3 regions of the uncultured Blautia sp. genome follow, and region 3 is predicted to be linked to each of the others. Evidence: riboswitches for the same ligand, from Rfam matches in the RefSeq annotation. Region 3 holds a riboswitch; each other region holds the start of a gene.
The links. A riboswitch is a leader RNA that binds a small molecule or an ion and turns the genes downstream of it on or off. The one in region 3 is predicted to bind FMN.
Positions count from the first base shown of each region.

Region 1 (10,530 bases), on a different contig from region 3:
CCGCCAGCAAGCTGGCTACAGAAGAATTTCCTAATTTCGATGTGGGGCAGAGAAGTGCTGCTTCTATAGCCAGACGTCTGCAGGATCCTCTTGCAGAACTGGTGAAGATCGATCCAAAATCTATCGGAGTTGGCCAGTACCAGCATGATATGAACCAGAAAAAGCTTGGAGAGGCTCTTGGAGGTGTAGTAGAGGACTGTGTAAATAAAGTCGGTGTGGATCTTAACACGGCGTCAGCTTCTCTTCTGGAATATATTTCCGGTATCAGCAAGGTGATCGCAAAAAATATTGTTGCCTATCGTGAGGAAAACGGTCGGTTTGAAAGCCGAAAAGAGCTTTTGAAGGTTGCCAAGCTGGGACCGAAGGCCTTTGAACAGTGTGCAGGCTTTACACGTATTACCGGAGGAAAGAATCCACTGGATGCAACAAGCGTTCATCCGGAGAGCTACGAGGCAGCTCAGAAGCTTCTGGAGACAATGGGATTTACTGCAGAGGATATCATGGCAGGAAAGCTTGCAGGAATTTCCCGTAAGATCAAAGACTACAAAAAGCTGGCAGAAGAGCTTGGGGTAGGAGAGATTACTCTTCGGGATATCGTAAAGGAACTGGAAAAACCGGCTCGTGATCCAAGAGAGGAAATGCCGAGACCGGTACTTCGCACAGATGTCCTTGATATGAAAGACCTGAAAGAAGGAATGATCCTGAAGGGAACGGTTCGTAATGTTATTGATTTCGGTGCTTTTGTAGACATCGGAGTTCATCAGGACGGACTGGTGCATATTTCCGAGATCAGTGAAAAATATATCAAACATCCGCTGGAAGCTGTCAGTGTGGGAGATGTGGTAGATGTTCGGGTGCTTGGAGTAGATATGAAGAAAAAACGTATCAGCCTTTCCATGAAAGGAATCAAATAAATAAATATAAGAAGGATTTATGCAGAATGAAGGCTGCCGGAAGCGATCAAGCTCCGGCAGCCTTCATTTTTCAGAAGATGATTTAAGTTTAGGAATTTATCCAAGCAGGGCGGAATCGTTGGAAAATTCCTGTCCGCTTGCTTTTTCAAACTGATCCAGAAGATTTCTTACGGTCAGTTTTTTCTTTTCTTCTCCCTCGATATCCAGTATGATCTTTCCTTCCATCATCATAATAAGACGATTTCCGTGATTGATAGCATCCTGCATATTGTGAGTGATCATCATAGTAGTAAGATGATCGCGGTTTACGATCATATCGGTGATTTCCAGGACTTTTGCCGCTGTTTTAGGATCAAGGGCAGCAGTATGCTCATCCAGAAGAAGAAGCTTGGGCTTTTTCAGAGTAGCCATAAGAAGCGTGAGAGCCTGCCGCTGACCGCCGGAGAGAAGCCCTACTTTGGAAGTAAGACGATTCTCAAGTCCAAGATCCAGAACCTTCAGCAGTTCTTTGTATTCTTCGCGTTCTTTACGAGTGATGCCCTGAAGGAGAGAACGTCTTTTGCCGCGGCGTTTTGCCAGAGCAAGATTTTCTTCAATTCCCATAGTGGCTGCGGTTCCTGTCATAGGATCCTGGAATACACGGCCAAGGTATGCTGCTCTTTTATGCTCAGAAAGTTTGGTTACATCTGTTCCGTCAATGAGGATCTGTCCCTCATCTACCAGCCATGTGCCGGCCACCGCGTTCAGCATGGTGGATTTTCCTGCGCCGTTTCCTCCGATGACTGTTACGAAGTCACCTTCTTTCAGGGTAAGGGAAAGACCGTTCAGGGCAAGCTTTTCATTGATGGTGCCGGGATTGAAGGTTTTATATATGTTTTTCAGTTCAAGCATTTGTATTACCTCCGCGTTTTGTCGGTTTTGCAAAATATTTTGCCTTCCAGTACGGAACAGCAAGGAAGACAGCTACCACAAGGGCAGACAGCAGTTTCAGAAGATCCGTGTCAATTCCCATCCAGATCACAGCCTGAAGGACAAGATAGTAGAGGATGGAACCCAGAGCTACGCTGAAAAGGCGGAGGGCAAAATTTCGGAAGATTTTGCCAAAGATGGCTTCTCCGATGATTACGGCAGCAAGTCCGATGACAATTGCACCGCGTCCCATATTTACGTCTGAAAATCCCTGATACTGTGCCAGAAGAGCACTGGAAAGAGCCACAAGACCATTGGAGATCATAAGTCCCAGTACCTTGCTGAAATCGGTGTTGATGCCCTGTGCTCTGGACATATTTGGATTACAGCCGGTGGCACGGAGGGAACAGCCGATTTCTGTTCCGAAGAACCAGTACAGGATGGCGATGAGCGCCACGATAAAAACTGCAACGATCAGGATGGTGTTCTGATTCAGGGGAACGCCTTTTACATTGCGAAGAGACACCAGAAGATCATACTTGCTGGCATTGACAGCCTGATTGGCTTTTCCCATAATCTTCAGATTGGCGGAATAAAGTCCAAGCTGAGTCAGGATACCTGCAAGGATAGCAGGGATGCCCATGACAGTATGAAAAATTCCGGTTGCAAGTCCTGCCAGCATACCGGCGCCGGTAGCGGCCAGCATGGACACCCAGATATTGTGTCCGCTCATAAGCATCATAATGCAGACGGCGCCTCCGGTACACATAGTACCGTCTACTGTCAGGTCGGCCACATCCAGAATGCGGAAGGTAAGGTATACGCCGATGGCCATGATGCCCCAGATCAGTCCCTGGGCAGCGGCTCCCGGCAGTGCGTTGATCAAACTCATAATTTCCATTGGGATTCCTCCTGTGTAACATAACCAGCGAGAAAGGAGATTCCTTTCCCGCTGGTTATGGTTCGTATATCATATATTTTATAGGGGATTGCTGTGGTTAATAAGGTACAGATGTCGTTTTTATTATTCGGCACTGATGGCTTCGTAATCATCCGGAACTTCGATTTCAAGCTCTTCGCAGATTTCCGGATTATATTTCTTGGTAAAGTTCGGAGCGTATTCCACAGGCATTTCTGAGATATCGGCTTCGCCTTTGAGAACCTTGACTGCCATTTTTCCTGTGGCAACACCGAGATCATAGTAGCTGATGGAAAGTGTGGCAACTCCGCAGCCGCTGCAGATACCTTCTTCACCTGCAATTACCGGAACCTTTTCCGGAAGGCAGATATTGTTGATAATTTCTGCGTTGGATGCAGCTGTATTATCTGTGGGTACATAGATCACATCACTTTCGGAAGCTGCTGTGGTAGCCACTGAAGAAAGATCATTGGAATCGGAAAATGCATAAAATTCACAGGTATAACCAAGCTCTTCCAGAGCTGCTTTTACCGTATCTACCTGATACTGGGAATTTGCCTCAGCGGAACAGTAGAGAAGTCCTACATTTTCTGCATCCGGAAACAGCTCATTAAGCATTGCTGCCTGCTGGTCAAGAGGAGCAAGGTCAGCGGTTCCGGAAACATTGGTTCCGACTGTGCCGTCAAAATCATCCAGATCAAGGGCAACACCGTACTCTGTAACCGAGGTTCCAAGAACGGGGATATCTGCTGTGCCGGAAGCTGCAGCCTGAAGAGCGGCAGTGGCATTTGCCAGTATCAGATCTACATCGTTGGAAACAAAGCTGTTGATGATGGTAGCACAGGTATTGGAATCTCCCTGGGCATTCTGCTCATCGAAAGTTACTTTGTCACCGAATTCATCTGTAAGAGCATCTTTAAAGCCCTGAGTAGCCGCGTCAAGAGCTTCGTGCTGAACCAGCTGGCAGATTCCCACATTGTAAGAATCATCTGCAGCCAGAACACTGATGCTGCTCATTCCTGCAGCCATAGCTGCAGAAAGAATAACTGCTAAAATCTTTTTTTTCATATTCTATATCCTCCTCTTAAATGGCTTTTTGTAAATTCCATTTTTATTCATGTGACTTTTACAGTATAACGCTTTAACGCCGCAAAGTCAAGAAGTGTGATGAAAAATAAAAGAAAAATATAGGCTGAAAAATATTTGTTAGGCTGAAAAAATAGTTAGAATTGTCTGATTGTATTGACAATTTACGCTGTTTTCGCTATTATTAAGGTAGTTTCAAAGAGGCGGGACCCGATGGTGTTGTGCCTCTTTATGTTTCATAAAATGTGCATCCCGCAGAAATGAAACCTTGCGGAGAATGGAGGAAAACAGGATGAAAAAAGCATTAGCAGTTGGTCTTGCGGCAGCTATGGCAGTTTCTATGACTGCTCCGGTATACGCTGAAGGCGAAGGAGTTGCCAAGGAAGATCTGAAGATCGGTATCATTTATATCGGTGATGAGAATGAGGGCTACAGCGCAGCTCATATGGCTGGTATTGATGAGATGGTAAAGAATCTTGGATTGGAAGATTCCCAGGTGATCGAAAAAACTCTGATCGGTGAGAACGAGGCATGTTACGATGCAGCAGCTGACCTGGCTGACCAGGGCTGCCAGATCGTATTTGCAAACAGCTTCGGACATGAGACTTATATTCTTGAAGCAGCAGGTGAGTATCCGGAGGTTCAGTTCTGTCATGCAACAGGAACTCAGGCAAAAGCAAGCGGACTTGAGAACATGCATAACTATTTTACTAATATTTATGAATCCCGCTATGTATCCGGTGTTGTGGCAGGACTTAAGCTGAACGAAATGATCGAGGCAGGCGAGATCACAGAAGACAAGGCGAAGATGGGTTATGTAGGCGCTTTCCCATATGCAGAGGTTATCTCCGGATTTACTTCTTTCTATCTTGGCGCTAAGAGTGTATGCCCGTCTGTTACCATGGAAGTAAAATATACAAACAGCTGGGCAAGCTTTGACCTTGAAAAAGAGTGTGCAGATGCTCTGATCTCTGACGGCTGTGTTCTGATCAGCCAGCACGCAGATACAACAGGCGCTCCGACTGCATGTGAAGCGGCAGGCGTTCCATGTGTAGGCTACAATATTGATATGACATCTGTTGCTCCGAACACTGCTCTTACTTCCGCATCTATTAACTGGGGCGTATATTATACATACGCTGTACAGAGCATGATCGATGGAACACCAATCGATGTTGACTGGTGCAAGGGATTTGCAGAAGGCGCTGACAAGCTTACAGAGCTCAATGAGAAGGTAATTGCAGAAGGAACAGAAGAAAAGGTAAAAGAAGTTGAGGATGCGATCATTGATGGTTCTCTCCATGTATTCGATACCTCTACATTTACTGTTGACGGCGAAGAAGTTACCACTTATGAAAAAGACGGAACAGAATATGTATCTGACGGATATTTCCATGAGTCTGAATATGCTTCTGCACCGGCATTTGATCTGGCAATTGATGGAATCACATCTATCGTAGAATAAGACATACAGATGGCGGAGCTGCTTGTCAGCAGCTCTGCTTTTTTGTATGATGGATTATTTTCATATTCTCCATTATACAAAAAAGCAGAGCAATCTGCAGTAAGTCCCTCAGGAATTGAGGGATTTCGAAGCGGATTTATCCGCTTTATTCTGAGAAATACCATGCAGTACATAAAAGGAGGGGACAGAAGTGGGAGAAAATTATGCTCTTGAGCTGAAGCAGATCACCAAGCGCTTTGGTTCTGTTCTGGCAAATGACCATGTGGATCTGACACTGAAAAAATCAGAGATTCTGGCAATCCTGGGAGAAAATGGAAGTGGAAAGACTACATTGATGAATATGATCTACGGTATTTATTATCCGGATGAGGGTCATATACTGGTAGACGGAAAAGAAGTATCTATACGTTCGCCAAAAGATTCACACAAGCTGGGTATCGGAATGGTACATCAGCATTTTAAACTGGTAGATGTTCTTACCGCGGCGGAAAATATCATCCTGGGACTTCCTGGAAAAGCTATGCTGAACATGAAAAAGGTTACGGCAGAGATCCAGGCTCTTGTAAATAAATACGGATTTGATATCGACCTGTCACAGAAGATATACGAAATGTCTGTTTCTCAGAAACAGACGGTGGAAATTGTTAAAATGCTGTACAGAGGAGCCAGGATATTAATCCTTGACGAGCCTACTGCGGTTCTTACACCTCAGGAAGCGGACAGACTTTTTGATATTCTGAGAAATATGAGAGACGACGGATGTTCGATCATTATTATTACGCATAAGCTTCAGGAAGTGCTTGCACTTTCGGATCGTGTTGCTATTCTCCGCAAGGGAAAATATATTGATACTGTGGAAACGTCAAGCGCCAATGTTCAGAGCCTTTCTGAGATGATGGTAGGTGCAAAGGTAGATCTGGATATCGATCGCCCGGACCCTGTAGATCCTCAAAAACGTTTGGAGATCAAAGGGCTTACCTGTAAGGACAAGGAAGGTGTTAAAACTCTGGATGATGTGGATCTTGTAGTCAACAGTGGTGAGATCCTTGGAATTGCCGGAATTTCAGGAAGTGGTCAGAAAGAGCTTCTGGAAGCAGTTGCCGGACTTCAGGCAGCCGAAAGCGGAACAATCCTGTTTACCGATGAGGATGGAAACCAGAAAGATCTGGCAAAAATGGATTCCGTAGAGATTCAGGAACTGGGCGTAAGTCTTGCTTTTGTTCCGGAGGATCGTATCGGTATGGGACTTGTCGGCGATATGGATATGACGGATAATATGATGCTGAGAAGTTATCATAACGGCAAGGGCGGTCTGCTTGACAGGAGAGGTCCCAGACAGCTTGCCACTACGATCAAGGATCAGCTGGAGATCATGACACCGAGTATTTCTTCTCCTGTCCGTCAGATGTCCGGAGGTAATGTACAGAAAGTACTGGTAGGCCGTGAAATTGCCCAGAATCCGAAGATATTGATGGTAGCTTACCCCACCAGAGGAATTGATATCAATTCTTCCCATACCATATATAAGCTTTTGAACGAGCAGAAAAAACATGGAGTTGCAGTGATCTGTGTAATAGAGGATCTGGATGTTCTGCTAGCTCTTTGCGACAGGATCGCCGTTCTCTGCGGCGGAAAGATCAGTGGTGTGGTAAATGGAAGAGCTGCGACCAAAGAAGGAATTGGACTTCTGATGACAAAGCATGAAAAAGGAGGGGAGCAGTAATGAAAAAAGAACCTTTCTTAAAAATGTCCAGGCGTGAAAAGATCAGCTGGCAGAAAAGGCTTATGATTCGTATTGCGGCCCTGATTCTGTCACTTCTGGTCTGTGCGGGTGTGATCTTTCTTCTGGTAAGAATGAACCCCTTTGACGTATATAAGGCTATCTGGGACGGAGCGCTTGGATCAGAGCGCCGTATCTGGATCACTGTCCGTGATACCATGATTCTTCTGTGTATTGCAATCGGTCTTGCACCGGCATTTAAGATGCGTTTCTGGAATATCGGTGCTGAGGGACAGATCCTGGTAGGCGGTGCCTGTGCAGCGGCAGCCATGATCTATGCAGGTGACAAAATGTCTCCGGTACTTCTTCTGGTTGTTATGTTTGTATGCTCTGCGCTGGGCGGTATGATTTGGGGTATGATCCCGGCTGTGTTTAAAGCCTACTGGAATACAAATGAAACGCTGTTTACCCTGATGCTAAACTATGTTGCCATGCAGATTGTAACCTTCTGTATTGTATTCTGGGAGAATCCAAAAGGTTCCAATACAGTGGGAATCATTAATCAGTCTACACAGGCCGGCTGGCTTCCGGAGCTTTTTGGACAGAAGTATGGCTGGAATGTTCTGATCGTGCTGGTATTTACGGTAGTAATGTTTATTTATCTGAAATACAGCAAGCATGGTTACGAGATCTCCGTTGTGGGAGAAAGTGAAAACACAGCCAGATATGCAGGCATCCGGGTGAAAAAGGTTATTATCCGTACTATGGCGATCTCTGGTGCGATCTGCGGCATTGCCGGTTTTGTTATTGTCAGCGGTGCAAGCCATACCATTTCCACAGCTACAGCCGACGGACGTGGATTTACAGCTATCATCGTTGCATGGCTTTCCAAATTTAATACGTTTATCATGCTGGCGGTATCCTTCGGTATCGTATTTATGCAGCAGGGCGCGGTGCAGATCGCAACCCAGTACGGACTGAATGAAAATGCTTCCGATGTTATCCTTGGAATTATCCTGTTTTTCCTGATCGGAGCAGAATTCTTTATTAATTACAAAGTTGAGCGTGCAAAAAAATAGGAGGAAGATGCAATGAGTGTACTTATTATTTTTATTCAAAAAGCAATTGTCCAGGGCATCTGTATTCTTTATGGGGCGCTTGGCGAGATTATGACAGAAAAATCTGGAAACCTGAACCTTGGAATACCGGGAATCATGTATATGGGCGGAATCTCCGGTCTGATGGGAGCTTTCTTTTATGAAAAAGACAATCCGAATCCAAATGCACTGGTGGGAGTGCTGATCTCGCTTTTATGTGCTTTTACGGTAGCGGCTCTGGGCGGACTGATCTACAGTGTACTTACCATTACTCTCAGAGTAAATCAGAATGTAACCGGTCTGGCTCTTACGATTTTTGGTACCGGATTCGGAAACTTCTTCGGAGGATCCATTTCCAAGCTTGCCGGAGGTGTGGGACAGATTTCTGTTAAAGTAACAGGAAGTGCTTATACGGCAAAAATTCCAGGATTATCCAAGATTCCGGTTCTGGGAGACCTTCTGTTCAGCTATGGATTTATGACATACCTGTGTATTATCGTGGCAGTGCTTCTGTCGGTGTTCCTGTTTAAGACAAGATATGGACTGAACCTCCGTGCCATCGGAGAGAATCCGGGAACTGCTGATGCAGCCGGTATCAACGTAACCAAATATAAATACCTTTCCACTTGTATCGGTGCAGGGCTTGCAGGTCTGGGCGGTCTTTACTTTGTAATGGAATACTCAGGCGGAACCTGGACAGACAATGGGTTTGGAGACAGAGGCTGGCTGGCAGTTGCCCTTGTTATTTTTGCACTGTGGAAACCGATTAATGCCATCTGGGGTGCGTTTCTGTTTGGGGCGCTCTACATTCTGTATCTTTACATCCCGGGTCTGGGAAGAAGCATGCAGGAAGTATTTAAGGCTCTGCCTTATGTGGTTACGATCATCGTTCTTGTATTTACCAGCTTCCGTAAAAAGAAGGAGCACCAGCCTCCGGCAGGTCTGGGACTTCCGTACTTCAGGGAAGAACGTTAAAAAAGTATTGCAAATACATTTATACGGCAGTATAATAAAGCATATAAAAGGAAATTCTTCGGGGCAGGGTGACTGTGATCTGCATAAGGCAGAAAGCGGAATTCCCTACCGGCGGTATAGTCCGCGACCCGCTATAAGCGGTTGATCTGGTGACCGGCAGTATCCGGAATTCCAGAACCGACAGTAAAGTCTGGATGAGAGAAGAACACGCTTGCTTTTACGTGCTCAGTGCCCCGGGAATATTTCCCGGGGTTTTTGCTGTTCAGGAAATCATGATATGCTGCAGGAACTTTCCTGAGCGGCAAAACGCTCCACCAGTATACAGCCGGATATATGCGGAATATGCTTTCTTATGGCAGTCTGCGTCCCGTATGCAAAGTGGAGCAACCTGAGAGGAATTTTCTTTGAGAAGAAGGTCGTTATTCAGGACCTTCAAAAAAGAAAAGGAGAGATAAAGTATGAGTGAACAGGTTTTAAGAGGTGGGAACGTAATGGAGAGAAGCCGGACAAGGACATTGACACAGATCGCTATGCTGGGCGCTGTGGCAGGCGTACTGATGAATTTTGAGTTTCCCATTCCGTTTCTGGCTCCATCGTTTTATCAGCTTGATTTTTCGGAGATCCCGGTTCTGATCGGAAGCTTTGCCATGGGACCTGTGGCAGGTGTGGTGATCGAACTGGTGAAGATCCTGGTACATCTTGTGACAAAGGGAACTATGACTGCAGGTGTGGGCGATGTGGCAAACTTTATTTTTGGCTGTGCCTTTGTGATTCCAGCAGGTCTGATCTATCGTTTCCGCCATATAAAAAGCAGAAAACATGCTGTGGAGGGAATGGCAGCAGGAACTGTTCTTACAACTGCAGCTGCCTGTCTGATGAACGCTTTTGTACTTCTTCCGGCGTATGGCAAAGCTTTTGGAATGCCTGTGGAAGCATTTGTTGAAATGGGGGCAGCCGTAAATCCGTCTGTAAACAGCCTGCTTGGGTTTGTGGCAATGATCATTGTTCCTTTTAATCTGTTTAAGTACACACTGACTTCCATGATCGTGTTTTTTATTTATAAAAGGATCCGTGTGATTTTAAAAGGCGACTGAAAATAATATGCTGAAATAAAGGGAAGACAATCAGGGCTGAGGCTTTGGTTGTTTTCCTTTTGGTGAGAAAGGAGAAAAACTTGTCAGCCTCAGACAGGATGACAGGATTCTATGTAAATATATGGTTAAAGCAAAAAAGGCATATTTTCATCTTCCCGGTTTGTTTGAGTTTTATGATCTGTATGGTGTGTTTCTGCCATTATTTCGCGGACACAGAGAATATTTTTACGATTGGTGTGACATAGGCTCTGTATACGGAGCTCCGGCAGATTGTATCTGGGGCGGCGGCCGTGTAGAAGAAGGAGATCATTCTCCCCAGGAGGTTCTGGACTTAATGCGGAAACATGGGAT
Region 1 covers NZ_CABVDF010000021.1:10,406-20,935, forward strand. Annotated here, with positions in the region: gene RDS42_RS03290 (Tex family protein) at 1-914, shown strand, start outside; gene RDS42_RS03295 (ABC transporter ATP-binding protein) at 1,011-1,805, opposite strand; gene RDS42_RS03300 (ABC transporter permease) at 1,798-2,724, opposite strand; gene RDS42_RS03305 (ABC transporter substrate-binding protein) at 2,848-3,810, opposite strand; gene RDS42_RS03310 (BMP family ABC transporter substrate-binding protein) at 4,121-5,293, shown strand; gene RDS42_RS03315 (ABC transporter ATP-binding protein) at 5,484-7,016, shown strand; gene RDS42_RS03320 (ABC transporter permease) at 7,016-8,092, shown strand; gene RDS42_RS03325 (ABC transporter permease) at 8,105-9,085, shown strand; FMN riboswitch at 9,136-9,295, shown strand; gene RDS42_RS03330 (ECF transporter S component) at 9,544-10,179, shown strand; partial or broken gene RDS42_RS03335 (hypothetical protein) at 10,301-10,530, shown strand, end outside.
Region 1: another riboswitch for FMN. It lies ahead of RDS42_RS03330 (ECF transporter S component); the one in region 3 lies ahead of RDS42_RS06030 (ECF transporter S component).

Region 2 (10,530 bases), on a different contig from region 3:
GCAGCTTGCCAACAGGTCTTCATCTTCTTTTGTGACTTTCCATTGTATAATAGGTCCTACCGTATGAAGAATATATTTTGTCGGAAGATTGTATCCCGATGTTATCTTTGCTTTGCCGGTCTCTTCTTCATGCCCCTGCTTTGCCATAATTTCATGCATTTTCAGACGAAGTTCCATTCCAGCATAAGTATGAATAAAGTTATCAATACAGGCATGCATCGGTGAAAAACAACCAAGCATCTGTGAGTTACACGCATTCACGATCGCATCACATTTCAAAGTGGTAATATTCCCTTGCCAGATATATAATCTCGAATCGGATTTTACAGGTGCAAGCGTGTCAACATCTGTGATTCCACGCTCTATATTTCTTTCTGTAAGATACTCATCCTGTATTTTCAAAAAATCATTACTGATTGGTCTTGGCGGTCTGACATTCATAAGTGAGCGGAGCAGATTTTCCTGCCCCTGCTTATCCGTAGGAATGTTCTGTCTGCCAAACGGTATTTCTTCTTTTAAAAGATACTGAATCAGATATTCTCTTTGCTCATCCTGTGTCATAATACCAGCCCCCTTATATCAGTAATTGCCTTTGCCATATCACCGCCAATACCGATTGCACGTTCCCCGAAGCTTTCCGGAACTACCGCTTCATCCATATTCAGGCGTATCAAACTATAAGACGAGTTCTCCCTCACCATCTTTTCAAAAGGGAAACGTATAATAATCGGCGTATTAAATCCAACTCCAAGTTCCAAAAGAACAACCTTTTTATCTTTATGCTGTTCCAGAAACCCCGCATACCTGTCGGCTGCCTCATGCCACGCTTCATCTTCCACAAAATAATTATCACAACGGAGATTCATAGCCATATTGCCGCCACACACCGGACATTTTGGTACAAGTTCTGATGGAATCAGGCAGTCTCTTCTTGCTTTATCCATTTTACGAAACAGGTCTTTTGCATCGTAAGTCTTTGAATGACAGGCTTTCTGGCACTGGATTTTCCCATAATCTCCCTGTGTTGCAAATATTCTTTTTTCATCGAATCCCGCTTTATAAAACTGATGATCCACATTGGTTGTAAGTACAAAATATTCTTTATTCTTTACAAGATCATAAAGCTCTGTATAAAGCGGCAATGCCGGAGGATCAAAGCGGTTCATCAATGCATGTTTTGACCAGTATCCCCACTTTGCCTCCTCAGACGGATATGGATAAAATCCGGCTGCATACATATCTGTCATGTAGTACTCACCGTATTTTTTTATAAATTCTGCAAAATTGTCTGTAAACCTTTTACCACCATATTGGATTCCCGCAGCTGTCGATGCCCCGGCTCCTGCCCCGATTATAACACAGTCTGTATTTCTTATATTCTTTGCTGCCCTGTCAATCTGGTCTTCATATGCATCCTTTTGGAATACATAATCCCTTGCCGGAGTACTACATAAAAAGTTTCTCCAGTCAGCATACCCTTTTCTGATTTTCTTAAAAATCATAATGAACCTCTTTTCTCAATACACTGCTTCGGACAAATTTCTGCACATCTTCCGCAATGCAGACAATGATTCTGGTTGATAGTAACCGGAACTGAAGATATATCAATGCATTTTTGCGGACATACAGAGTAACACAGTTTGCATCCAATACATTCTTTTCCAATAAAATACCCTGTCTGAACTGCCTCGGTTTTTCCAATTGTTATAGTATCCCTCACAATATTTGATGGATTGCTGATATCAAAATACTCTCCCTGTGCCTCATACAGCCGAAACACTTCGATTGCGTCTTTCGTATCTCCCGGATAGATTTTCTTCATATATGGATTTTTTTCAAACATAATATCAAGATTCTTTTTTCCGATGTTCTTTATTTTTCCACGCAGAGACACCGCAATTTTGTCTTTTGTTGCGGATATTGCCACATACTGCTGCTCCATTAACTGGTCATAAAATGTTTTTCCCGTTGCTGTAAGGAAATACACACCTTCTTCATCATAGTACATCATATCTATGATTCTTGTCTGAGGATGTCCATCTGAACCTATCGTTGCAACTGTTGTTGAATGAATTTCATCCACCAGAAGTTCAAGATAATCCATTTTTGTCATTTCAAAGTCTCTCCTTTCAGTATCGGTGTAAGTTTTTTATATATCATCATGGTAATTGCTCCAATTACCAAGCCTTTTAAGATATTAAACGGCAATGCATTGAATAGAACAACGTCCAGCTTAGTCTTAATAAATGGCAGAAATTCGCCAAATGATGCAATCAGCTGCTCCAGAGGCATAAATGTTTCAAACAGTGAAAGTAGAATAAAATAATTTGCAATCGCTGCCGCTATTCCCATAACCACACTTGAAATAACACATGCCCACCTCGCCATTTTCTTAGTCTTTTTGTATTTGTATATAAAACCGGCAGCCAGTACATAGGATGCCCCCATTAGGAAATTGGCAAGTTCACCAATTCCTCCTGTTGATGTTGACAGAAGCTGTAATATATTTTTTATCAATTCTATCATCACTCCTGTAACCGGTCCAAACGCAAACGTCCCAATCAGTGCAGGTAAATCTGACAGATCCATTCGTGCAAATGATGGACTCAAAGGAACCGGAAACTCTAAAAATGCCAACACATATGATATAGCTGCCAGTAGAGCTGTCATTGTTATCGTTCTTGTAGAAACTAAATTTTTTCTTGTTTTAATAGTTGCTGTATTGTTACTCATAAATCTCCTTTTTGTGAGATATGCCTGAATTTAAAACAGCCCGCAGGACGGGATTCCCTGCGGGACTTGTTTTATCATATCTTCTCTCATCCGGACTTTACCGTCGGTTATGGAATTGCACCATATCAGCTTTTGCTCGCAGACTATACTGCCGGTCAGGAATTACACCTTGCCCCGAAGACTGTAATTTTTTCTGTTAATTATCTTTAAAATTCATAAGGTGGATTTCCAGAGAAATCTGCGATTAAACCATGCGGATTTTCAAGATAGAATACCTCAAAAATAGGATTATCTGCTGTCTGATACTGTCCCTTAACGATAGGATTGTTCATGCATCCTTCCTTTACACTCTTGTTGTCCTCAAATACTGCTTTGCCATGAAGGCGAATCCATGCGTATTCAGGGGAAGATACTGATACTTCTACTTCAGGATTTGCTAACATATCCTTGTAAACATCCTTTGTGTTGTTAGTACAGAACCAAAGCTTTCCGTCCTGCTCAAAACAGAACATGAATGGACGGCATTTTGCCTTTCCATCTCTTCCGACGGTTGCTAAATACTGAACCGGGTTTTTCTGTAAAAATTCTACTACTTTCTGCATTTTAAATTACCTCCTTGATATGTTGTAACAATGATTATTACATCTTGTAGCTATACAATATCATTCGTTTAATGTAATGTCAATAGTTACATCAAGCTTTTTGTAACTTTTTTGTTACAACTCCTTTTGAAGATTTTACATTGATTATGAAAAACAAAAAGGCTCCGGAAATTGTGATGGTATAATCACTCATCCGAAGCCTTCTGTAGGCTACTCTTCCTCTGTATACACTGCAATATCTTTTTTCACATCAGCAAGTGTCATTTCTGAAAGTTTTTCCTCCATTGCCTTCTGTACTTCTAACAGTCTCTTATCAAGAACATGGTGAATATTCTTTCCTACCGGACATTTCTGATTGGGATTCTCATGAAAATGAAACAGTTCTTCATCTGGTGCACATTCCACTGCTTTATACACATCAAGGAATGTAATCTGCTCCAATGGTCTGGTAATTGTCACACCGCCTGTCCCTCTTGCAACTTCAATAAGACCAGCAGCCTTTAATTGTTGCAATATTTTACGAACAATCACCGGATTAGTTCCAATGCTTGCTGCCATAAAATCACTAGTCATCTTCTGATCTGAAAATGTATCTATACAGGCAAACATATGGATTGCCATTGTAAATCTGCTTGAAATCTGCATTATAAACACCTCTCTTTGACAGTAATCATATCAAAAAACAGATGTAATTTCAATGGTTACATTGTTGTTGAAAACTTAATATAAATACAATCAATAGTCTGCTTTAGAAAAAAACAATTTTATGGTCTATCGACATCTCGCCAAATGGAATTTACCTAACGCAGCGATGCCCCGAACGCCCTTAGTTCTTCTCTCTTTTTCTCGCTCTTGTTTTCAGACCCATGTGCTGTAAACACACCCATGTTTTCAAGTCCAAGATAATCCAGAAAGTCTCCTTTGAACGAGAAAAGAGCACCCTCATACATATTAGCATCTCCGGAGCTAAGTATCATGGCAACTTTTTTCAAATTCTTCGGTCCTCTCGGATATGCCGCAGAATAAAATCTGTCGATTACACATTTTAGCTGACCGGATATGCCGTGATAATAAATGGGCGATGCAATAACAAGCATTTCTGCTTCTTTCAAAAGATTATATACTTCCTGCATATCATCCTTCTGAATACACTCACCGTGTCCTTTGCTATGACAGTATTCACATGCCAAACACCCACCTATCTTCTTTTTGCATACATCCACCACATCAACGATATGTCCTGCACTCTCAGCTCCTTTCTTAAATGCATTAACCATATCTTTTGTACTTCCCTGTGGATGTGGACTTCCATTTAATACTAATATCTTCATTTCCATCACCTTATCTTTTTATTCTTCAATCTTAGTACCAGTCATGCTTCTCATTTTTTTCCAAAGCCTCAATCTGCTCCATCTCTTCGTCAGTTAATTCAAAATCATACAACTGCGTGTTCTCCATGATGTGATCAGTATTGCTTGAACCCGGAATTACAATTCTGGTGTCACTACTTCCAGCCTCCCAATTTCTATTTTATCTGATTGCAAATATCCGCAATAATCTGAACCGGTGTCATACCAACCTCTTTCAGTAATTCATTTGGGTCATATCGGTCATAAAATTTCTTATCAAGTCCGTAATTTTTCACTTTCATATCAGAACTACCATAGAAGGAAGCTATTTTCTCGCCAAAACCGCCGCTTAAAATACCGTCTTCCATGGTTATTACCATCTGATGTCTTTCGGAAAGACTTTCCAGTAATTCTTTGTCAATACCAGAAGCAAAACGAGGATTGATCAATGTCGGCGTAAAGCCAAGTTCTGCTTTTATTTTTGCACTGAGCTGTTCACCACGCTGATAAAAATCACCAAGTGCCAGAATTGCAACCTTTTCACCAGCTTCTTCCACTTTAAAATGATTCAGTCTGTCAAAATCCTTATCTGCTTCACGATAGGTTACCTGATTTCCGGGGATGAGAATCATAACAGGATGTTCCCTTTGATCAACTGACCAATCAAGCATAGAAAGGTATTCATCTTTTGAGGTAGGTGCAAGCACTACCAGATTCGGAACATTCGTGTATGCCGCCAGTCCAAAAATTCCAAGATGCGTAACATCTGTCAAACTATCAAAAGAATTGTAGTTTAAGAGAATCGTGACAGAACTATTGTTAATACATACATCATGGGAAATCTGGTCATACGCTCTTTGAATAAAGGTTGTGTTTGTAACCACAAGCGGCTTCGCACCGTTTTTTGCAGCACCAGATGCCATGGCAACCGCCTGTTCTTCCGCAATCCCTACATCCACATACTGCAATCCAAGCTCCTTTCGCTGTTCCTGATTTAAGCCTGCACTGCCCGGCATAGCAGGAGTAATCACAAGAAGCTCAGAATCACTTTTTGCTTTTCGCATAATATACTCAGCAGTGATAGATGTATAATCTTCTCCATCGCCAAAAGAGATTGTTGGTTTGCCTGTTTCACGGTCAAATGGCATACACCAATGCCATCCCTCTTTGTCTTTTTCAGCAATCTCATATCCCTTTCCTTTTTGTGTATGGATATGGACTACGATTGGATGATCCGTATCTTTCACCTTGCGGAATAAGGAAATCAGTGATGCTATGTCATTGCCGTTTTCCTCATATATATAATCTAATCCAAACGCTTTGAAGAGATTATTGGAAGCAGTTCCGCCTGTCTCTCTTAATTCGGCAAGATTTTTATACATTCCGCCATGTACTTCGGCAATCGACTGCTCATTATCATTTACTATAATAATTAAATTGGAGTTAATCTCTGATCCAGCTACATTCAATCCCTCTAGTGCTTCACCGCCTGAGAGGGAGCCATCACCAATAATTGCAATAATATTTTCTTTATCTCCTTTTATATCTCTCGCCTTAGCCAGACCCGTAGCTAAAGAAACTGAGGTCGAAGTGTGACCTACATTGAAGAAGTCATGTTCACTTTCTTCCGGATTTGTATAACCGGAATCCTCTGAAAAGTGCTCATCGGAAATATATCCATTCTTTCTTCCGGTCAAAATCTTATGAGGATAGCTCTGATGAGATACATCAAATATAAACTTATCCTTAGGCGAAGAGAAAACATAATGCATGGCAATCTCTGCCTCCACCATACCGAAATTTGGACCAAAGTGACCGCCGATTTTAGTCAGCCGGTTAAACAATGCCTCTCTGATTTCCGAAGCAAGTTCCTCCAGCTGCTCCATAGACAATTTTTTTACATCTTCCGGTCCGTTAATTGTTTGAATAATTTTATAATCTGTCATTTACATTCTCCTTATCTATTTTCATTAGATTTCTTTAACGAGTAGATCAAATAATCCAGGCAATCTATGTTATCCTGATAAATATGTGTCTGTTCCATTAAATGTTTTCTATACATACATAACTGTGATAACAGCGCTTCTACATTGTTTTCTTGTGCCAGTTTCATGCAACACTGGATTGTTTTCTGATTACAGCCTGCGTCCACAAGATTCTGATAAATTATTCCATATTTGTCATTTGCTTCTGCCATCTGTCTGCACCTCCTGCTTAAATTATACATGCTTCAAACGATATATCTAATACTTATAATTCATATCACGATATTCTTGACAGGAATATCATTTGAGTATAGGATAATAAAAAAGGTTGGAGGTGTACTATGGAAATTCGTGTACTTCGTTATTTTCTTGAAATTGCACGTGAAGGAAATATGTCAAGGGCTGCTGAAAGACTTCATGTTACACAGCCAACGCTGTCTAAACAGATGAAAGATCTGGAACAAGAGCTTGGCAAAAAACTATTTAAGCGTGGCAGCACAAGCGTCAGTCTTACTGATGAGGGTATGCTTCTGCGAAAAAGAGCAGAAGATTTACTGGCCATGGCTGACAAAATCACAAACGAATTTCAGGCAATGGATGATATCACAGGAGGTGATATTTATATTGGCTGTGCAGAATCCTATCTTGTAAAATATCTTGCCCGTGCTGTAAAAAAGTTAAGCAGCATTTATCCCAATATCCATTATCATGTTACCAGCGGTGATACCGAACAGGTAACAGAACGATTAGACCGTGGACTTCTGGATATGGCATTTATAGTAGAACCGCCCGATTTATCAAAATACAATTATCTTGAAGTGCCTGAATACGATACATGGGGTGTTCTGATGAGAAAGGACAATCCATTAGCCGCAAAAGAGGCTATTGCCTTTGATGATTTATTGGATATTCCTATTTTTTGTTCGGAACAGTCTGCTAAAATGGATTTACCCCGTTGGTGTTCCGATAACCTTGACCGACTTAATATATTAGCGACATTTAATCTCTGCAATAACGGTGCCGTTTTTGTCCGTGAAGGGCTGGGGGTTGAGCTTACCTTTGAAAAGTTAGTAGAAACAAATGCAGAAAGTGATTTATGCTTCCGTCCGATCACACCACCTCTCCACACAAAAATGTATGTTATATGGAAAAAATATCAAATATTCACTCCTGTTGCTAATCTGTTATTGGAAGAAATAAAAAAGATCATCGTTTTACCATAATCGTGAAACGATGACCTTTTTGTGATTTGAACACAGCAAGACAAACTTCGATTTAGATTTCACCTGTAAAGTGTACCCTTTGTCAAGGACACTTTAAATTTATAAGCTGCTTTCATATTTTTAAACACGGACATAACCAGTAGATGGACCTGCACCAACTTTTGCGATATACCCACTCTTAACCAGATTCGTCAAAGTCCTTTCCACGGTAATTTTGCTTATATCAGGACAAAGCTCCATGATTTCTTTCTTTGTAATTTTGCCAACCTTGTTATCAATAACCGCTTTAATTCTATCAGGCTTAGAAAGACTCCGATGCTTCAAATGCTCTACACGGCTTTCGAATTCATTGTATGCTTTCAACATGATACCCAGATAATATTTAACAAAAGGCTCATAGCTGTTTTCTCCCTCATGCCAGCCAGTAGAACTTGCTTGAAGGGCTTCATAATATGTTTCCTTTGTCTTTTCAATCAACATTTCCATACTGATATATTTTCCAACGATGTATCCCGCCTTATAAAAAAGCAATAAAGTGAGCAAACGGCTCATCCTACCATTTCCGTCATTGAAAGGATGGATACACAGAAAGTCCAGAATGAACATGGGAATCAAAACCAGTTTATCAATGCGGTCAGCTTCCCATGCTTCAAGGAAGCGAGCGCAAAGTTCTTCCATTGCTTCATCAGTCTGAAATGCGGGAACTGGAATAAAACGTGCCTTCTGATGACCCTCGGCATCTGTTTCTGCAATTACATTATCGGAATTCTTATAACTTCCACCAGCAGCCCCCTGTGAATAGGAGTACAGATCTCAATGTAACTGCAAAATAATGTTCGGTCTTGGGTTGATATATTCATAACCTTCGTAAATTGTGGAAAGTACTTCACGATAACCAGCAATTTCCTGCTCAGATCGGTTGCGGGGTTCTGCTTTTTGACTTACCAATTCTTCCAAACGCTTATCGCTTGTAAATATACCTTCGATTCGGTTGGATGCTCCCGTACTCTGAATCAATGCAACTTCTAAGAGTGTTTTCAATTCATCTACATTGGCTTCGAGAAATAATTCCTGTTTGCCTTTATGTTCATGGATGCTGCTAACCATCTGAACAATTTCAGGTGTTAACAACTTTGCAGGACTTACAATAAAATCAAAGTCTCTCATAGGAATCTCCTTCATTTCAGATTTATCTCCATCATTCTATCATCAAATGATGGAGATCTCGATAGATTTGATGGAGATAGAATATCCGTATACACAATAAATATCCTCATTTCATCCATATATTATATCGTTTTACGAATTGTTTTTTTCACTAAAATTACACTATTTTTTCACTATTTTTCATTACTTCATCGTTTTCGCCAACGAATTGAGCAACGCCCGCCTCTCTGGATTCAGATTCTTTTTCTCATAAAATGCTTCTTTAAAAAGCTCTGCATTTTTCCTTTGGTCATCATCCGGAATATGAGAGTACGCATCCGTAATCATATTGACCTGTGCATGGCCGGAATCACCCTGTACTGCTTTGATATCAGATAATGGTACACACAAGCACGGAAAACACTTTATGCAAAATCTTCCACAGTAAAATCTATAAATAATCCGCAAAGGCAAAGGAAACCGACAGTTTACCATGTTTGGAATTATGGCAGTTCTTTTAGGAAGTGGAGATGCATTCCATCTGGTTCCTCGTGCAGTAGCGCTTTGTACAACTGGACTTGAGAACTTTACTGTACAGATGGGGTTAGGAAAGTGGATTACCTCTATCACTATGACTATCCTAAAATCATCCCCGCCTCAGAATTTGCAACAAATTGTTGCAAATTTTCTATATCCTTTTATTTTACAGAAGTACTTATTTTTAACTTTTTTCCTTCAGATTTTTATATTGCAAAAATCATATCACCATCTGCAGTATATCCTCTATATGTTCTGCATAATAATCAGCCCCATTCAGTTCCCCTTTCTCACCATATCCATACAGGCATCCTATAAAAGGGCTTTTGCAGGACCTGGCACATTCCAGATCCTGTCTCCTGTCTCCGACTACCAGATAAGGGCCACTATATTCCCGGATGATTTCCTGCACAATTTCTGTCTTTGGACGGAATCTGTATGATTCACAGTCATAAAAACGATCAAACCATCGTTCCATCCCAAATTCCTTCCAGTGTGCCTCACGATATGAAGCTTTACAGTTACTTAAGATCACAAGGTGATATCCCCGGTTCTTCAAAGCTGTTAGCATCTCCTCTGCTCCCGGATACCACACTGCCTTATGTTTCCTGATCTGTCTTACCATCAGATCTCCTACCATCCTGCTTGCCTGCTCTTTATAGCTCTGATCCAGTTCCGGCAAAAATGTATTCCACATCTCCTTACTGTTAAGTCCCAGCCAGCCGGCAATTTCCACCGAGCCTATCTCCCGTTCTTCGGTAACCTTCTGTTCTGTCAGCCACTGATAGGTTTCACGAAATGCCGGTTCATAGATTCCAAGGGTATGATGGATCGTTCCATCATAATCGAATATGATCGTTTTTGTCATCATTTATTTTCCTGTCTTTTAGAGCTGCTTCATCAGATTGACCATCTCAATCGCAGATAATGCACAATCATAGCCTTTATTTCCCGC
Region 2 covers NZ_CABVDF010000051.1:3,899-14,428, reverse strand. Annotated here, with positions in the region: gene RDS42_RS05785 (protein-ADP-ribose hydrolase) at 1-561, opposite strand, end outside; gene RDS42_RS05780 (hypothetical protein) at 558-1,502, opposite strand; gene RDS42_RS05775 (4Fe-4S binding protein) at 1,499-2,113, opposite strand; gene RDS42_RS05770 (ECF transporter S component) at 2,110-2,733, opposite strand; FMN riboswitch at 2,808-2,919, opposite strand; gene RDS42_RS05765 (pyridoxamine 5'-phosphate oxidase family protein) at 2,940-3,335, opposite strand; gene RDS42_RS05760 (Rrf2 family transcriptional regulator) at 3,546-3,980, opposite strand; gene RDS42_RS05755 (flavodoxin family protein) at 4,136-4,666, opposite strand; partial or broken gene RDS42_RS14920 (aldo/keto reductase) at 4,698-4,832, opposite strand; gene RDS42_RS05745 (1-deoxy-D-xylulose-5-phosphate synthase) at 4,861-6,630, opposite strand; gene RDS42_RS05740 (hypothetical protein) at 6,642-6,881, opposite strand; gene RDS42_RS05735 (LysR family transcriptional regulator) at 7,011-7,892, shown strand; partial or broken gene RDS42_RS14915 (Fic family protein) at 8,013-9,074, opposite strand; partial or broken gene RDS42_RS14910 (hypothetical protein) at 9,496-9,678, shown strand; gene RDS42_RS05720 (HAD family hydrolase) at 9,796-10,446, opposite strand; gene ribE (6,7-dimethyl-8-ribityllumazine synthase) at 10,462-10,530, opposite strand, start outside.
Region 2: another riboswitch for FMN. It lies ahead of RDS42_RS05770 (ECF transporter S component); the one in region 3 lies ahead of RDS42_RS06030 (ECF transporter S component).

Region 3 (10,530 bases):
TTAACCGGGAAGAACCATTGGATATAGGAATGATACCCATTTATATCCTGACAAATCAGGAAAAATTAAACGGTGCATCTGTATCGGTGCAGGACGGCGTTCTGGAAAAAGTCGCTGAATTACTCGGTACCAATTTTTATGTCCTTCCGTCATCGATCCACGAGCTGCTGATTTTGCCGGATAATGGTTCTATGCAGCTTTCCGAATTGGAAGCTATGGTACGGGAGGTCAATGCTACCCAGGTAGCCCCGGAGGACCGTCTTTCGGATAAGGTCCAGTATTATGATTGTGAGGCAAAACTGCTGCAGCGTGGACAGGAAAAAAGCGTTTTAGGACGGCTATCGGATAAAAAAGCACAGATTCAGCAGGCAGATCACACAGCACCGAAGCAGCCCCACCGCAGTGAAGTAAGTCTGTAAGAAATGGAGGTTACAAAAATATGAAACTTGTGATTGCAGAAAAGCCCTCTGTTGCTATGTCATTGGCAGCAGTATTAGGTGCAAGGGAAAGAAAAGACGGTTATCTCGAAGGTTCCGGCTATCTGGTGAGCTGGTGCGTGGGACATCTTTTGGAACTGGCACAGCCGGAGGCTTACAAAGAACAGTATGCCAAATGGCGGTATGAGGATCTTCCGATCCTACCGGAAAACTGGAAATATGAAGTGCCAAAGGATAAGAAAACGCAGCTTGCCCTTTTGTGCCGGCTGATGAAGGACAAACGGGTGGATTCCGTGGTATGCGCTACGGACGCCGGGCGAGAAGGAGAACTGATCTTCCGTCTGGTCTATGAATATGCCGGATGTAAAAAGCCTATGGAACGCCTTTGGATTTCCAGTATGGAGGATGCGGCGATCCGTGAGGGCTTTGACCATCTCCATCCCGGCAGTGATTACGATAAGCTCTATGATGCGGCGGTCTGCCGGGCAGGAGCCGACTGGCTGATCGGGATCAATGCCACCCGGCTTTTTTCTGTCCTGTATGGTGTCACCCTAAATGTCGGCCGTGTTATGTCACCGACACTGGCACTTTTGGTACAGCGTGAGTCGGATATTGAATCCTTCATCAGTAAGCCTTTTTATGTGCCGGAAATTACCTGCGGAGGCTTTACTGCTTCCGGCGAAAAAATGACGGAACGATCCGAGGCTGAAAAAATCCGTATGGACTGTGACCACAACTCCGCTTTTGTGCGTTCTGTGGAAAAGCAGGTGAAAACAGTACAGCCTCCCCGTCTTTATGACCTTACAACTCTGCAAAGGGAATGTAACCGTATTTTTGGATATACAGCTCAACAGACCCTTGATTATGTGCAATCTCTCTATGAAAAGAAGCTGGCAACCTATCCGAGAACGGACAGCCAGTATTTGACGAAGGACATGCAGGCAACCGCCGCTTCCCTGATCCTATGGTTGCGTGACAATATGCCCTTTGGAAAAGGCTGCGCCGGAGAGCCGGACATTGACCGGGTAACAGACGACAGCAAAGTGACCGACCACCATGCCATCATCCCAACTGTGGAGATTGCACGGACAGACCTGTCAGAGCTTCCTTCCGGGGAGCGGGATGTGCTTACCCTGCTTGCCGTCAGACTGCTTTGTGCCACAACGCAGGCAAACCGGTTTGAAGCGGTCACCGCTATGTTAGACTGCCAGGGACATACTTTTACGGCAAAAGGAAAGACCATCTTACAGTCCGGCTGGAAAGAGGTGGAACGGATTCACCGTATGAGTATCAGGCAGAGTGAAACGGAACATAGAGAAAACGAAGATGCTGCTCTCCCTGTGCTGAAGGAAGGACAGACTTTTGAAACTGTGTCAGCAAGTCTCCGTGAAGGGAAAACTTCACCGCCGAAACATTATACGGAGGACACGCTGCTGTCCGCTATGGAGACGGCCGGTGCGAAAGATATGCCGGAAGATGCCGAGCGTAAAGGATTGGGTACTCCGGCTAGCCGTGCGGCAACACTGGAAAAGCTGGTTTCTGCCGGATTTGTACAGCGAAAGAAAAAGCAGCTCATTCCTACGGAAAAAGGAAAGAACCTGATCGCAGTCCTGCCGGACAATATCAAATCTCCCATCTTAACTGCAGAATGGGAATCCATGCTGAAACAAGTGGAACATGGCGAACTGTCGGCAACATCTTTTATGGATCAGATTGCAGATATGAGCCGGACGCTGGTAAAAGAACATACTGCCCCGGAGGAACGTTTTGCGGATCTGTTTCCTTCTTCCAGAGGAACTGCACACGAAGCCGTGGGGGTATGTCCTCGTTGCGGAGCCCCGGTATATGAAGGAAAGAAAGGTTTTTTCTGCGACAACAGGGAATGTTCATTTGCTCTTTGGAAAGATAACCGTTTCTTTTCCAGCAAGAAAAAATCCATCACAAAGTCTGTGGCAGCGGCTCTTTTGAAAGAGGGCCGTATTTCTATGTCCGGGCTTTACAGTGAAAAAACAGGAAAGACCTATGATGCGGAAGTGATCCTGGATGATACCGGCGGTAAATATGTGAATTTCAAGCTGGAATTTCCCGTAAAGAAAGGCAGGCGTAAATGAGTGATCGAAAAACCTTTGAATATGGCGGTTATCACTTCACGCCCATACGAAAATTTCACAAAAAAGAAGGCGACTTTTTCGCCATATCGAAACGGCTGGCAAGTGACTTCAACTTAGGGTTGTGTACCTATCAGGATCGGCAAAAAGCACCTTATGATTACAAAGACTTTTATACCGTCGCAACCGACAAAGAATGTGACATTTTCCGGTGCGAAGAAAATGGTTTGTTGTATGTGCCTGGAAAAAACGAACTTTTTATTTACCATGAACCGAAACAGAAAAAGCGGAACTCTATCGCCGATGCCCTTTCACAGTCCAGGAATATTACTGATATAACCGGAATTTCCAGCGGCCGGCAAAGCAGTGCCCCGGAAAGGTAGGCGTTATGGCAGAGAGGGAATTGAACCGCTCGGAGCGGGCTGCGATCCGAAAGCTGGTTACGGAGCTTTGCGCCAACTATGACTCTCAGGATAAGATCTGCCTTCCTTTGGACAGTCCTTGCTATATGCTGAATAAATGGTGGACCGGCGCTTATTGCAGGTACTTTGAAAAAGCGGTGCTGCCGGTGGATGCAGCACTGGAATCAGCCATTACCGGCGAGGACACCTCCATGAGACAGAAAATATGCCCTGTGTGCGGAAAAGCATATCTTCCTACGACCAGCCAGGCATATTGTTCCGCTGCCTGCCGGATCTATGCAAGACGGAAATCCGAGCGGGAACGCAAACGCCGGAAGCGGCAAAACCAACTATGATATGTACGCAACTTAGCCCCAAAAGTCCTTGATTTTCAAGGGCTTTTTGCACCTGTTTTCAAGGGATCTGTATAAGAATACTCCAGTGCTTTGAAATGAGGTTAAGTTGCGGACAAAACATATATTTTAACAAAAAACAATAGGAGGCGATTTTTTGAATATCAACACGATTACTGCGGAGGATCTTCGCCGTATGCCCGATAAGGAAGGACTGATTTTACAGGGCTGTGGCGGGGATCTGACAGAATGGGTGGACGGAATCAATGAAATGCTGACAAATGCAGGCATATTGAAAGATGGCAGTCAGTTTGGGAATGTGGCTGCTTTTCAGCACGGCGAACTGACCTGTCTGCTTTACCCGTTTGATGATGTGAAACTGGATATAGGAAAACTTGCCCTGTGGCGTTTACAGACCCATGAAGTCTATGGCGGCACATGGCTGTCGGACTTTGTGCCGAATTATTTAGGCGGATTTATAGAAACACCGGAAGCGTTGGCAGATAAACCGGATTGTCCACTGATCGGAGCAGATGGGAACATTTTTAATCTGTTGGGTATTGCTTCCCGTACTTTGAGGGAGCATGGTCTGAAAGAACAGGCAAAAGAACTGTCTGATCGGGTATTTGCTTCCGGCAGTTATGGAGAAGCGCTCTGTATCATTGGCGAATATGTCAACATCACAGATTCCGAACCGGAGCATAAGAATTCTCTCCGTCAGCAGCTAAAAGCAACAAAACCGGCAGACTCGGTAAAAAAGCAACAAACTTCCAAACAACAGGAACGATAAGGAGGGATGCGGAATGGAAAAGAAACTGACCTATGGTGTATGGGCGGTACGAAGCAGCACTTCTATTTTCGGACCGGCACAAAGCTGGTGCAAGGAAAATGGAAAACCGTTGGAATTTGATAGCAAAGCCGATGCTGAAAACTATGCAAAGGAAGCCAACGAGCATACGACAGCAAATGTCCGATACTATGTGAAAGAAAAAGAACCGGAACCCGGTGCTGTTCGGAAAGGAACATCTCAACCGGAGCTGGATGCACGCAGCCATGAAGAAGTGACACCAAGAAATGATGCAGCGGAAAAACAAAATGAGATTCCGGGCAGACAGATTCCTTCTCAAACAGATCCGCTGGTAGAAATCCGCTCTGCGGTCCATAGTAATTACGCAGGCATGGTCGCTATGCTGGGTGCGGACAACCGTGTATATTTGGGGCGTGAGGAACGCTGCCATTATCAGGATATGCAGCCATCTTACTATGACAATCAGGACGGCTCCCTGTGCTTTGTCTGTGATCAGCCCGACATGTATTATTTTCTTTATGGAGAAGGCTGGGCGCATACCCAGGCGGAAATGCTGGAACGAGGGCTTACCCTGCGTCAGTATGAAGAATTTGCGAGACTGCAAAATGGCGTCCTTGCACAGTTTACCACCCAAAGAGAAATTCTGTTTGCCGGACAGCCATTTCAGGCACCGGAGAGTTATCTGCGCAATGCGGAACTTTATGAGGAAGGACAAACCGGCAACTACAATATGCTGGATGGCAGGCTGAACAACGAACCTCCTGTACGCCCGGATTTGACAGACGGACAGACAGATGAAGAAATCCGGGAGCTGGTGCCGGAAGCAAAGCCGTCTTTGATGGATCGTCTGAAAGCAGATAAACCGGAGCATGAAGCAAGGCAGATGATCCCTCCTGTGCCGGAAAGGGAACGCTGATGGCCGGAGTAAGATTTGAGGATGTAGATCTTCTGGGTGCTCTTTCCCGTGTCGTAGATCTTCATACCCAACATTATAAAGAGGACTTTGATCTGGATAAAGAACTGATCTCAAAACTGGCTGTGTCAGACCGTTCGGAGGATAAACAGATTCTTTGGATGTCACGACCCTGCGGAACCTATACCCTGCGTGAACGAGAAGTTTATCTGGATGGCAGCCATGAAAACAAAGTGTGGCGGTTTTACCAGGAACAGACAAATGATCCCATTTTGGCTTATGCCATCTCTTTGAAAGAAGTTAGGGACGGAAAAATATTTGGCGATCTCTATCCGCTAAATTACAGAGAACATGTGGAACGGATGAAAAAGCTGACCTGTCCAATCGGAAGTGTAGCCGTTGCATTTGAGGATGGAAATGTTATCACGATTCCCTATCAGGAACGGAGACAGCTTATGAATCGGCTTATGCTAGAGCATGGATCACCTAAAACAATGACTTATCTGCCGGAAAATGAGCCGGAGCTGATGATGATCCTAAAACGGGAACGCCTCAAACGCAGCTATCATGCGACAGCCGGAAATTTGGAGGAATATCTTGATAAGCTGGAAAAGACCACCCTGCGGGAAAAACTCAAAAAAGCAAAGACGGTGGTTTCAACACAAGAGGTCTCATCTCATAAAAGAGGGTTGGAACGATGAAGGGCGGGCATAACAAAAAATCCGTCCGCGTCGAATTTGTCATGTCCGAAGCGGAGGCCGAACTGGTAAAAGAACGCATGGCGGAACTTGGCATTACCAACCTGTCGGCATATCTGCGAAAGATGGCCGTAGACGGTTACATCATTCACCTTGATATGGGAGATATTCAGGAAATGATCCGGCTTCTCCGCATTTGTTCCAATAACTTAAACCAATATACCAGACGAGCCAATGAGACCGGTAATATTTATGCCGCAGATATAGATGACATCCGCACCCGTCTGGACAGCCTTTGGGATGGCATGGACAAACTGATCCGGGGATTTGCAAACATTTCATAAACAGCCGGAAAGCCGTTGCTTTCTTTTTGCCGTCACGGTAAAATTTTTATAAGGGCAGATACCCTTCTGAAAGGAGGCAAAGCGTATGCGTTTGATAGGTAAATTACTGGCACTTCCCTTTATGCTGGTTACGGGGATTCTTTATCTGGTATGTAAATTTTTAGTGGTTCTTTCCGGTGCGGTACTTGGGATTCTTTCCGGGATCATCTTTCTGGCGGCATTGGTGCTGTTCTTTGTCGCAGGATTTTTGCCGGGTCTTGCATGGCTTATGATCGCCTTTCTTATCAGTCCATACGGTCTGCCTCTGGCGGCTGCATGGCTGGTAGGGATCATTGGCGGGGCAAACAGTGCCTTAAAGGATTTTATATTTGGTTAAGCAGATTTGGCGGGGCGCATAGGAAGCCCCGCTCTTTTTCTGCAATTATAACTTCTTTGATTGGCGGGATTTTATTGAGAGATACAATCCCTGTTTATTATCATGCTGCCTCTTATGCCAGGGAAAAAGACGAACTGGATCAGCTTCAATGCTCATGTGTAAAAGTAACATGGTAATTGAATTGATGGTAAGTCCCATTTCATAAAATGCAAGTTTCCGAAATATTTCCGAACTCTCTTCAACTCATTGCTTCCCAAAATAGTTGATGTTATAATTGCAGGGAAAACAACTGAATAAAAGTGTCTTCGGGGCAGGGTGAAATTCCCGATTGGCGGTAAAGTCCGCGAGCGTAAAACGCACGATTTGGTGTAATTCCAAAACCAACAGTATAGTCTGGATGAAAGAAGATATGGTTAGATTTCCGCAGATTTTGAGAGGGTTACTTTCTTTTCTGTGGCCTAATTATAATGCTAACACCTGAAAGACATTTTTCTTTTGGGTGTTAATTTTTTGCCACGGAGGAAAGCAATTATGAACAGTAAAACAAAAAGAATCACAGTTATTGGTATGCTATGTGCGATTACTTATGTCACTATGGTTGTTGGCAGGATTCCTATTATTCTATTCTTAAAGTATGATCCATCCGATGTTATTGTAACTTTGGGCGGCTTTATTTGGGGGCCGATGACTTCCTGCATTGTATCTGTTATTGTAGCAACCCTTGAAATGATTACAGTAAGCGATACCGGAATATTAGGTTGTATTATGAATATCGTACAAACACTATCTTTTGCGTGTACGGCATCTGTCATTTACAAAAAAAAGCACACTTTATCTGGTGCAGTGATTGGTCTGGCATCGGGATGGCTAATAACGGTTATCGTTATGCTGTTGTGGAACTATTTGGTAACGCCACTTTATATGGGGTATCCAAGAGAAGCAGTTGTAGAATTGTTACTTCCTGCCTTTCTTCCATTTAACTTATTGAAAGGTGGGTTAAATGCGTCCATTACATTTTTACTGTATAAGCCCATAGTTACCGCTTTGAGAAAAAGCGGATATGTTGCTACTTTGGAAAATGAAGCAAGACAAAAGCATACTGGTCTGCTTATGCTGGCAAGTTTTATTATAGTAACTTGTGTTTTGATTATCCTGTCAATGAATGGGATTATATGAGGATTGAAATGAAAGAAAAAATAAATGAGCCTATTTACACACTAACAGGGATCGTTATACATGGCCGAGGTATTGGAAAGCATGTGGGGACACCTACCGCAAACATAGAAATAGCAAAAAATACATTTTTGCCAAAGACAGGGGTGTATGTGGCAGATATTATTTAAGTGGCAAGATATATTATGGTGTTACCCATATTGGGACGCGCCCTACACTTGATAATGATAGCTTTGTTTCAATCGAAACACATATTTTTGATTTTGATAAGGACATATATGGGTGTACGATAACTGTTAATCTATATAAGAAATTGAGGGAAGTAAGAAAATTTAATGAATTATCCCAGCTGCTTGAACAGATTGCAAATGACCGGACAATAGCACGAGAATTTTGGGGATTAAATCAAACAAATCACACTTTACATATTGATGTTAACCGACATTGTGCAATATTAGATCAACAGGAAATTTATTTATCAACAAACGAATTTGAAGTCCTTTATTTATTACTGCAATCTCCTCAAACCACATTCACAAAAGAACAGATTTATGAACAGATTTGGCATGAACCCACAAATAACCATTTGCACGCAGTAGAAAACACGATTTTTCAAATACGAAAAAGGTTAAAACCATATTGCAAGGGACATGAGTATATAAAAACAGTAATTGGCTATGGTTATAAATTTAATGATAATTAACAAGTCCAGCCGAGTTAACTAAAGTGCTACCACAATTTCTTTATATAGGGATGCAAATTCTAAGTTAAGGAGGTGACGAAAATGGCAACCACAAGACTGATGCCTCTGCATGTAGGAAAAGGCCGGGACATCTCTACTGCGATTGCAGATATTATTGATTATGTAGAAAATCCGCAGAAAACCGATTTTGGAAAATTCATTTATGGCTATGAGTGTGATACCCGGCTTGCTGATGCAGAGTTCCTTCTGTCCAAACGACAGTATGCAAATCTGACCGGCAGAAATCAGGGTGCGGATGATGTGATCGCCTACCATCTCCGTCAGGCATTTAAGCCCGGCGAAGTTACGCCGGAAGAAGCCAATCAGATCGGCAGGGAGCTGGCGCTGAAACTCACAAAAGGAAACCATGCCTTTGTCGTCTGCACCCATGTAGATAAGCACCATGTCCATAATCACATCATTATCAACTCTACTACACTGGACTGTCAGAAAAAATTTCGCAACTTCTGGGGCTCTACCTGGGCGATCCGGCGAATGAATGACAAGCTGTGTTTGGAACATGGTCTTTCGATTGTTGAAAATCCGAAACCCAGCCGGGAGCATTATGGCACATGGCTGGGAAATAAAAAGCAGCCTTCCTTTCAGGAGCAGATACGCATTGCTATTGATGCTGCATTAGAAGAAAAGCCAAAAGATTTTGAGGAACTTCTAAAGAAGCTGGAGGCTGCCGGGATTGAAGTTAACCGTGAAAGAAAACATCTTCGGTTCCGAGTTCCGGGACAGGAAAATTATACCCGATGCGATACGCTCAAAGGCGATTATACAGAACAGGCCATCAAAGAACGAATTGCTGGTACACGGACAGTAAAATCCCGCCATACTTTTTCAAAAAAACCGGTTTCCAAAGTTGGATTGCTGGTTGATATTGAAGCTGCGATCCGTTCCGGCAAAGGTCCCGGTTATGAGCGTTGGGCAAAAGTGTTCAACTTAAAACAGCTTTCTCAGGCAGTGCTCTACTTAAAAGAACATGGCGATATGGGTTATGAGGATCTTCTGGAAAAAGCCAACGCCGCTACCACTAATTTCAATACCTTATCCGTTCAGATTAAAGATTTGGAGTCAAGAATGAACGCCAATGCCGAGCTGCAAAAGCAGATCGTAAACTATGCGAAAACGAGGGCTGTCTATGTAGAATATCGCAAAGCTGGGTACAGCAAAAAATACCGGACAGCACATGAGTCTGAAATTCTGCTGCACCAGGCGGCAAAGAATCATTTTGACGAGTTGGGAATCAAAAAGCTCCCCTCTGTCAAATCTCTCCGGGAGGAATACACCGATCTTCTGGAACAAAAACGGAAAGCCTATTCTGCCTATAAGCAGGCCAAAAATGATATGAAAGAACTTCATAATGTTCGGGCTAATGTGGAATATCTATTGGAGATTTCTTCCCCGCCACAACCGCAGCGCAGCACAGAAAAATCTCGTCAATAAGGTTGTCTGCTTTTCGTTTTCAGCGTTCCAACGGAACGCGCAGCCATTGCCACCGGCAATGATCTCAGGGGTTTGGGGATATGTCACCAACAAGCATTTAGCAGGAATTCCGGGAACGGGATTTCTGCTAAATACGCAATCTTACGTAAGATTGCATTGCTTGCGAACTTGTAAAATAGGAACAGATTCTTGACAAAACTCACTGCACATCATATAATATAACAGTGATATATAACAGTGTTATGGAGGTGAACAGAATCAAAGAAAGTCAGACTACTTTAGAACGTATCCACCGGGCAGCGAAAGCGGAATTTTTAGAAAAAGGATACAAAGACGCTTCCCTACGAAATATTGTGAAATCCGTGGGAATGACCACCGGTGCTTTTTACGGTTACTATAAAAGCAAAGAAGAACTCTTTGAAGCCATCGTTTGTGAGCATTACGAATATATTCTCAACCGTTTTATAAAGGCGCAACAGGAGTTTGCCGAGCTTCCTGCTGTACAGCAGCCGGAAGTCATGAGTGATATTTCGGGGCTTTGCATGGATGATATTCTTCATTATGCGTATGAACATTTAGAGGAATGTAAACTGCTTCTCTGCTGCTCGGAAGGAACAAAATTTGCAGAGTTTATTGATGAAATGGTAGAAATTGAAACAAATGGAACCCATGCCTATCAGAATGTTTTAAGGAGACTTGGAAGGCCCTCTCCACGTATCGATCCT
Region 3 covers NZ_CABVDF010000055.1:46-10,575, reverse strand. Annotated here, with positions in the region: gene RDS42_RS06075 (DUF5688 family protein) at 1-419, shown strand, start outside; gene RDS42_RS06070 (DNA topoisomerase 3) at 440-2,548, shown strand; gene RDS42_RS06065 (hypothetical protein) at 2,545-2,928, shown strand; gene RDS42_RS06060 (cysteine-rich VLP protein) at 2,934-3,302, shown strand; gene RDS42_RS06055 (hypothetical protein) at 3,457-4,089, shown strand; gene RDS42_RS06050 (DUF4316 domain-containing protein) at 4,103-5,023, shown strand; gene RDS42_RS06045 (hypothetical protein) at 5,023-5,721, shown strand; gene mobC (plasmid mobilization relaxosome protein MobC) at 5,718-6,062, shown strand; gene RDS42_RS06035 (CD1845 family protein) at 6,148-6,438, shown strand; FMN riboswitch at 6,736-6,851, shown strand; gene RDS42_RS06030 (ECF transporter S component) at 6,970-7,614, shown strand; gene RDS42_RS06025 (riboflavin kinase) at 7,623-7,781, shown strand; gene RDS42_RS14995 (riboflavin kinase) at 7,739-8,314, shown strand; gene RDS42_RS06020 (relaxase/mobilization nuclease domain-containing protein) at 8,396-9,805, shown strand; partial or broken gene RDS42_RS06015 (TetR/AcrR family transcriptional regulator) at 10,054-10,530, shown strand, end outside.